Rhodoligotrophos defluvii: one gene and its partner. The protein of the gene in region 1 interacts with the protein of each later gene in a pairwise test. Links are inferred from orthologs where the notes say so. Each region holds a gene or a part of one and is shown in the gene's direction. Other genes may lie near its edges. The genes, in order: E4P09_RS15585 and E4P09_RS04045.

Region 1 (3,298 bases):
GAGTGGCGGGTGAGCTAGACGTAAGCTTTCCGGAAGTTGTCCATTCGGCCCGGCAGCGATGGCGGCCTCTTGTCCTTAAGCCGCCTCGCTCTGGGCCAGGCGGCGGTCGATATAGTCTTCGACCACTTCCATCAGCTCGTCGAGCTTGTTTTCGAAGAAATGGTTCGCGCCGGGCACCAGCTTGTGCTCGATGGTGATGCCGCGCTGGGTCTTGAGCTTGCTGACCAGGCTGGTCACGTGCTCGGGCGCGGTCACCGCGTCCTTTTCGCCATTGATGAAGATGCCGGACGCGGGGCATGGGGCGAGGAACGAAAAATCGTAATGGTTGGCCATGGGCGCAACGGAGATGAAGCCCTCGATCTCCGGCCGGCGCATCAAGAGCTGCATGGCGATCCATGAGCCGAAGTCGAAGCCGGCGATCCAGCAGCTGCGCGCATCCCTGTTGATCACCTGCACCCAGTCGAGTGCTGCAGCCGCGTCCGACAGCTCGCCCGCGCCGTTGTCGAACACGCCCTGGCTGCGGGAAACCCCGCGAAAATTGAAGCGCAACACGGAGAAGTCCCGCCGCACGAACGCGTAGTACAGGGCGTGCACGATCGGATGGTTCATCGTGCCGCCGAAGGTCGGGTGCGGGTGCAAGATCACGGCAACCGGCGCGTTCGGGCCCTTGTTATGGTGATAGCGGCCCTCGATGCGACCCGCTGGCCCGTTGAAAATCACTTCCGGCATGTCGATCCTCGGTGTGCTCTCTTGACCAATTCCAAAACAAGCCCCCCGCTCTCACCAAGCGGAAAGGCCCCAGACCATTTGTTGACTCGGCCAGTCAGGTTTTCTATATGCACCTTAGAATTGTTCAAGGGTACGGACCGGCCGCCGACGTTTCATATCACAAGCCCGGCGTCTGGTTTCAAGTAATTCGCGCTTGATGGTGGCCTCGCGGTCGCAGCTCGGTTGCAGGCTCCAATGGCAGGGACGGGATGGTAACGCTCAGCACGCCAAGGGAAATGCTTGAGCGACCGTCCCCATCCGGCCGTTCCGCTAAACCAACACGCACTGAAACCAATGGTCGCATGACGGGCTTGCGCACATATCTCGACCATAACGCGACCACGCCGTTGCGGCCGGAAGCCCGTGCCGCCGTCACTGCCGCGCTCGATGTGGTTGGCAACGGCTCGTCGGTGCACTATGAGGGCCGCCGTGCACGCGGACTGATCGAAGAGGCGCGGGGTGAAGTGGCGGCCCTGGTCGGGGCCCGGCCGGAAATGGTGGTCTTCACCAGCAGCGCCACGGAAGCGAACAACCTGGCGATCTTCGGTGCGCCGGTCGAACGCATCGTGGTATCGGCGGTCGAGCACGCCAGCATCCTGGAGCCGGCCCAGGCTCGTGGATGCGCGCTCGTGACGGTCCGCACGAATTCGGCCGGCGTCATCGATCTCGATCAGCTCGAGAGTCTGCTCGCCGATCCGGGGCCGACCCTGGTGTCGGTCATGGCCGCCAACAACGAGACGGGCGTTATCCAGCCCATCGCCGAGATTGCGCGCTTGGCGCATGACCGCGGTGCCCTGGTGCATGTGGATGCGGTTCAGGCCGCTGGTCGGCTGTCGCTTTCCTGGCCCGTGCTCGATCTCGACATGATGTCGGTCAGTGGTCATAAGCTCGGCGGGCCGCAGGGCACCGGTGCGCTTATTGTACGTGATAATCTGAACTTGCGCCCCCATATGTGGGGCGGTGGCCAGGAGAAACGGCGCCGCGCCGGCACGGAAAATGTGGCGGGGATCGCCGGCTTCGGCGCTGCGGTCCAAGCGGCGCAGCGGTCTCTGGCGAGGGCGAGTGAGCCGTCCCGACTTGCGGCCTTGCGCGACCGGTTCGAGACGGCATTGGTTGAGCTTGCGCCCGACGCGGTCATTTTCGGATCCGGTACCGAGCGGCTCAGCAATACCAGCTGCTTTGCGGTGCCGGGCATCAGCGCGGAGCTGCTGCTTGTGGCGCTGGACCTCGACGGTATTGCGGTGAGCTCCGGTTCTGCCTGCTCGTCGGGCAAGGTCGCCCGCTCCCACGTGCTGGCCGCCATGGGCGTGGGTGATGAACTGAGCAGCGGCGCCATTCGCGTGAGCCTGGGCTGGTCGAGCACCGAGGCCGATATCGATAGGTTGCTTGCCAGCCTTGCACGCATTGTTGAGCGGAAGCGGACACAATATGCCGCCTGAGGACGACGCTGGCGGCGCACGGGATGATGTGAGGAAGAGGAATGGCTGATCTCGAGACGATCGAAAAGGTCCGCGCCATCGACGTGGACAAGTACAAGTACGGCTTCACCACCGAGATCGAGGTCGAGAAGGCCCCCAAGGGCCTGAACGAGGACATCATCCGCTTCATCTCGGAGAAGAAGGGCGAGCCTGCCTGGATGCTGGAATGGCGGCTCGATGCCTATCGCCGCTGGCTCACCATGGACGAGCCGAAATGGGCGCGGGTCAGCTATCACAAGATCGATTATCAGGATCTCTACTACTACGCGGCACCCAAGAAGCAGGGCTCGGGCCCGAAGAGCCTGGACGAGGTCGATCCGGAGCTGCTCCGCACCTATGAGAAGCTCGGCATTCCCCTGCGCGAGCAGGCCATTCTGGCGGGCGTCGAGGGTGCGCGGCTGGATGGAGCCGATGGCGAGGGCGCCGAGCGGACGCGCGTGGCCGTGGACGCGGTGTTCGATTCCGTGTCCGTGGTTACCACCTTCAAGGAAGAGCTGGCCAAGGCGGGCGTGATCTTCTGCTCGATCTCGGAAGCGCTGCGGGACCATCCCGAGCTTGTAAAGAAGTATTTGGGCTCGGTGGTGCCGCAGTCCGACAATTTCTTCGCTGCGCTGAACTCGGCCGTGTTCTCCGACGGCTCCTTCGTCTATGTGCCGCCGGGCGTGCGCTGCCCCATGGAGCTGTCCACCTATTTCCGCATCAACGAAAAGGACACCGGCCAGTTCGAACGCACCCTGATTATCGCCGACAAGGGTTCTTACGTCTCCTATCTCGAAGGCTGCACGGCGCCGATGCGCGACGAAAACCAGCTGCATGCGGCCGTGGTCGAGCTGATCGCGCTGGATGACGCGGAGATCAAGTATTCCACGGTGCAGAACTGGTATCCCGGCGATGCTGAGGGCAAGGGTGGCGTGTTCAACTTCGTCACCAAGCGCGGCGACTGCCGGGGTGTGAACTCCAAGATCTCCTGGACGCAGGTGGAGACCGGCTCGGCCATCACTTGGAAATATCCGAGCTGCATCCTGCGGGGCGACAATTCGCGCGGCGAGTTC
Region 2 (3,215 bases), on another replicon or contig:
AGGAACGAACCGGACTGCATCAGCATGCCCAGGCCGAATTGCGTCGGCGTCAGGCCCACCTTGTCGACCAGCACGAAGGGCAGGATGGCCGCCATTGTATAAAGGCCGCCAAGGCACAGCGCGATCACCAGGGTTGGCTTCGCAAACCGGCCATCACGGATCAGCATGGCGTAGTTGCGCAGCATGGTGCGTGGACGCAGCTTCGAAGGGTCGCGCTCGGCCAACGTCTCCGGCAGCGCAAACACCACCAGCGCCGCCAGTCCTGCCCCATAGAGCACCATGGCGATGAAGATGGCGTGCCAGCCGAAGGAGGTGAGCAGGATCCCGCCCAGGGTGGGCGAGATGGCCGGTCCGAGGGCCAGGGTCATGCCGATGGCGTTCATGATGCGCGCCGAGGCTTGGCCCGTGAACTGGTCCCGCACGATGGCGCGCGACAGCGCCACGCCAGCCGCGGCGCCGATCCCCTGGAGCACCCGCCCCGCCAGCAGCCAATCCACGGTCGGGGTGACGGCACAGATCAGGCTGCCGGCAATATAAATCGCGAAAAAAGCCAGGGTGGTCGGTCGCCGGCCAAAGGCATCGGAGAACGGACCGCTGATCAGCTGTGCCACGGAGAACCCGGCAAAATACACCGAGAGGGTCAGCTTGATGGTGGCCGGGTCCGTCTGGAAGGTGTGCACCAGGGCCGGCATGGCGGGCGTATAGAGCGCCATGCTGATCGAGCCCATGGCCACGAGCAGGCCGCCCATGATGGCGGTGCGAGTCGGCGACATCAACGGGGTCAAGCCTTCGGCTCCTTTTCGTCGGCCATCAGATTGCTACGCATGAGCTGCAGGATCTGGCGGAGCTCATCCACCACCTCCGGCGACAGGCCGTCTGTAGCACTGGCGCGCGTTACGGCGGCAATCTCTGCGACACGGGTCACGATCGGCCTGGCGGCTTCGGTGACGTGCACAAGCTTCGCACGCCGGTCATCCGGGTCCGGCACGCGCTGCACCAGGGCCCGCGCCTCCAACTTGTCGAGAAAGCCCACCAGCGTCATGGGTTCTACGCCCATCAGTTCTGCAAGCGTGGTCTGCCGCGATCCTTCGAACTTGGCGGCATAGGCCAGCGTGCGCGCCTCGCCGGACGTGAGCCCCAGCCCGGCGCGATCGAGCGCCCGGTCCGTGCGCCGCCGCATCAGGCGCGCAACCTCGAAGAGAAGGAAGCCGAAATGTTCCGTGGGGGAAGGCATAAAGAACAGGGAACGCTATAATAAGGCAACCGTACTAGATATAAGAATGTTTGCCCGCATTGAAGAGGAAAGGCAGCCGCATCGCCTGCGACAAAGAATGGCAAGACGCGGCAAACCGTGGCAAAAGCGCCCTATGTCTACACCCGACATAGCCATTTTGGACGCACGAGACTTGCAATGCCCCTGGCCCGTGCTCAAGGCGCGCAAGCGGCTGCTGATGCTGGCACCAGGCGCGGTTCTGCAGGTTGAAGCCACCGACCCCATGTCCGCGATCGACATTCCCCATTTCTGCGCGGAAGCCGGGCACGCGCTGATCGCCCAGACCGTTGAGAACGGGATCTATCGCTTCGTCATTCGTCGCGGCGAGAGGTGACAGGCCTCACGACAGGAGGCCGGTCGAGTCATCCAGGGACAAGGTCTTGTCGCTGAGGCCTGCGCCCGATCCGGTGAGACGATCGGTGAACGCGTTGAGTAGCGCCTCCACCCGTTCCCTTTCCACGTCGCGGGTGATGAAGACCAGGCGTGTGCGCCGGTCGCTCCCTGGCCACTGGTCCAGGCGCAACGGGGGATGCAGCATGCCCTGCACCCCATGTACCACGACTGGCCGGTCCGGGTCCTCCGCCAGCTTGACGATACCCTTCATGCGCAGGAGATCCTTGCCGTACTGCGCATTGAGCAGCTCCAGAAACAGTCCGAACGGCGTCTCACCGATCGGCTGCGGCGTGGTGATGCAATAGGCGCGGATGCGGTCATCGTGGCGATTGACGTCATGACCAAGGACGGGGTGATCGTGGGCATGATCATGGTTATGGTTGTGGTTGTGCCCGTGGTCGTCATTCCCCGCGGCATAGGCCTCTTCGGCCAGCCAGCGCGCCACCTCGATGGTCTTGGTCTCGGGATTGTACAGGCCCGCATTCAGCAGCCTCGATGCCTCGATGCCGTCCTGCGCGGCATCGAGCACCGGCGCCCCCGGGTTGAGGGCGGCAAGCCGCTGCCTCAATGCCACCAGCGCTGCGGTGTCTGTGGCAAGGTCCGTCTTGGTGAGAACGAGACGGTCGGCCATGGCCGCCTGCTTAACCGCTTCCGCATGGGCGTCCAGCGTTGCGAAGCCACTCACCGCGTCCACCACAGTGATGACGCTGTCGAGCCGCAGCCGTTGCACCAGCAGCGGGTGAGCCATCAGCACGTGCAGCACCGGCGCCGGGTCGGCAAGGCCGGTGGTTTCGATGATGATCCGGTCGAAGGCCGCGATCTCGCCGTCGTCCCGACGCTCCAGCAACCCAACCAGCGTGTCCACCAGATCGCCGCGAATGGTGCAGCAGAGGCAGCCGCTGGACATCTCGATCACATTGTCCGTGCTGTGCTCGACCAGGAGGTGGTCGAGGCCGATCTCGCCGAACTCGTTGATGATGACGGCGGTGCGGCTTAGGCCGGGGTCGGTCAGCAGACGGTTCAGCAGCGTTGTCTTGCCGGCGCCGAGAAATCCGGTGAGCACGGAAACCGGCAGCGGTTCACCCGGGGAAGGCCGGCGTCCGGAAGCGTCACTCCTCGTTGCCATTGCCCTGCGCAGGCGCGTTGGCCGCTCCGCCGGCCGCTTCCACTTTGACGTTGGGACCCTTGCCCTGGGCGACCTCTTCCCTGTTCTCCTCGGCGAGCCTCACGAACACATCCGGGCTCATGATCTGGCACGGCGCATTGTTCGAGCGCAAATAGCTGCAGACCGACTGCGTCTGAGTTTGGTTGAGATCATCCACCAGCACCAGATAGTCGCCTTTGTAGGGCACGCGCAGGATGGTGCCCCGCCCGCCATAAAAGACATAGCGGGTGGCGAGCAGCCACTTGTTCATCATCTCGGTGGCGGCTTGTGGAGTACCGAATCGGCCGAAGGCCACGCCCCAGCCCTGCAGATCCTCGGGCTTGCTCACCTCGAAGGCCGGCTTCCAGTTGCAGACCTGAGGCGTCAAGTCACTCGGGAGAGCAG

What was found.
Region 2: the proteins of E4P09_RS15585 (region 1) and E4P09_RS04045 interact in binary tests that used the Escherichia coli proteins (3 or more experiments, as listed by UniProt). The link is inferred for Rhodoligotrophos defluvii from one-to-one orthologs.

Annotation. Positions count from the first base shown.
Region 1 is NZ_SZZM01000003.1:270,332-273,629, forward strand. What follows is about bases 156-3,138. They hold E4P09_RS15585 (cysteine desulfurase family protein), read left to right. Parts: upstream 156-1,070; coding sequence 1,071-2,207; downstream 2,208-3,138. Other genes in these bases: E4P09_RS15580 (alpha/beta hydrolase), read right to left, coding at 156-729; sufB (Fe-S cluster assembly protein SufB), read left to right, coding at 2,249-3,138. Outside these bases: E4P09_RS15575 (hypothetical protein), read left to right, coding at 1-18; more of E4P09_RS15580, read right to left, coding at 76-155; more of sufB, read left to right, coding at 3,139-3,298. UniProt on the Escherichia coli protein: Master enzyme that delivers sulfur to a number of partners involved in Fe-S cluster assembly, tRNA modification or cofactor biosynthesis. Catalyzes the removal of elemental sulfur from cysteine to produce alanine.
Region 2 is NZ_SZZM01000001.1:840,846-844,060, forward strand. What follows is about bases 88-2,987. They hold E4P09_RS04045 (sulfurtransferase TusA family protein), read left to right. Parts: upstream 88-1,367; coding sequence 1,368-1,607; downstream 1,608-2,987. Other genes in these bases: E4P09_RS04035 (multidrug effflux MFS transporter), read right to left, coding at 88-785; E4P09_RS04040 (MarR family winged helix-turn-helix transcriptional regulator), read right to left, coding at 782-1,180; E4P09_RS04050 (CobW family GTP-binding protein), read right to left, coding at 1,614-2,792; E4P09_RS04055 (D-alanyl-D-alanine carboxypeptidase family protein), read right to left, coding at 2,776-2,987. Outside these bases: more of E4P09_RS04035, read right to left, coding at 1-87; more of E4P09_RS04055, read right to left, coding at 2,988-3,215. UniProt on the Escherichia coli protein: Sulfur carrier protein involved in sulfur trafficking in the cell. Part of a sulfur-relay system required for 2-thiolation during synthesis of 2-thiouridine of the modified wobble base 5-methylaminomethyl-2-thiouridine (mnm(5)s(2)U) in tRNA.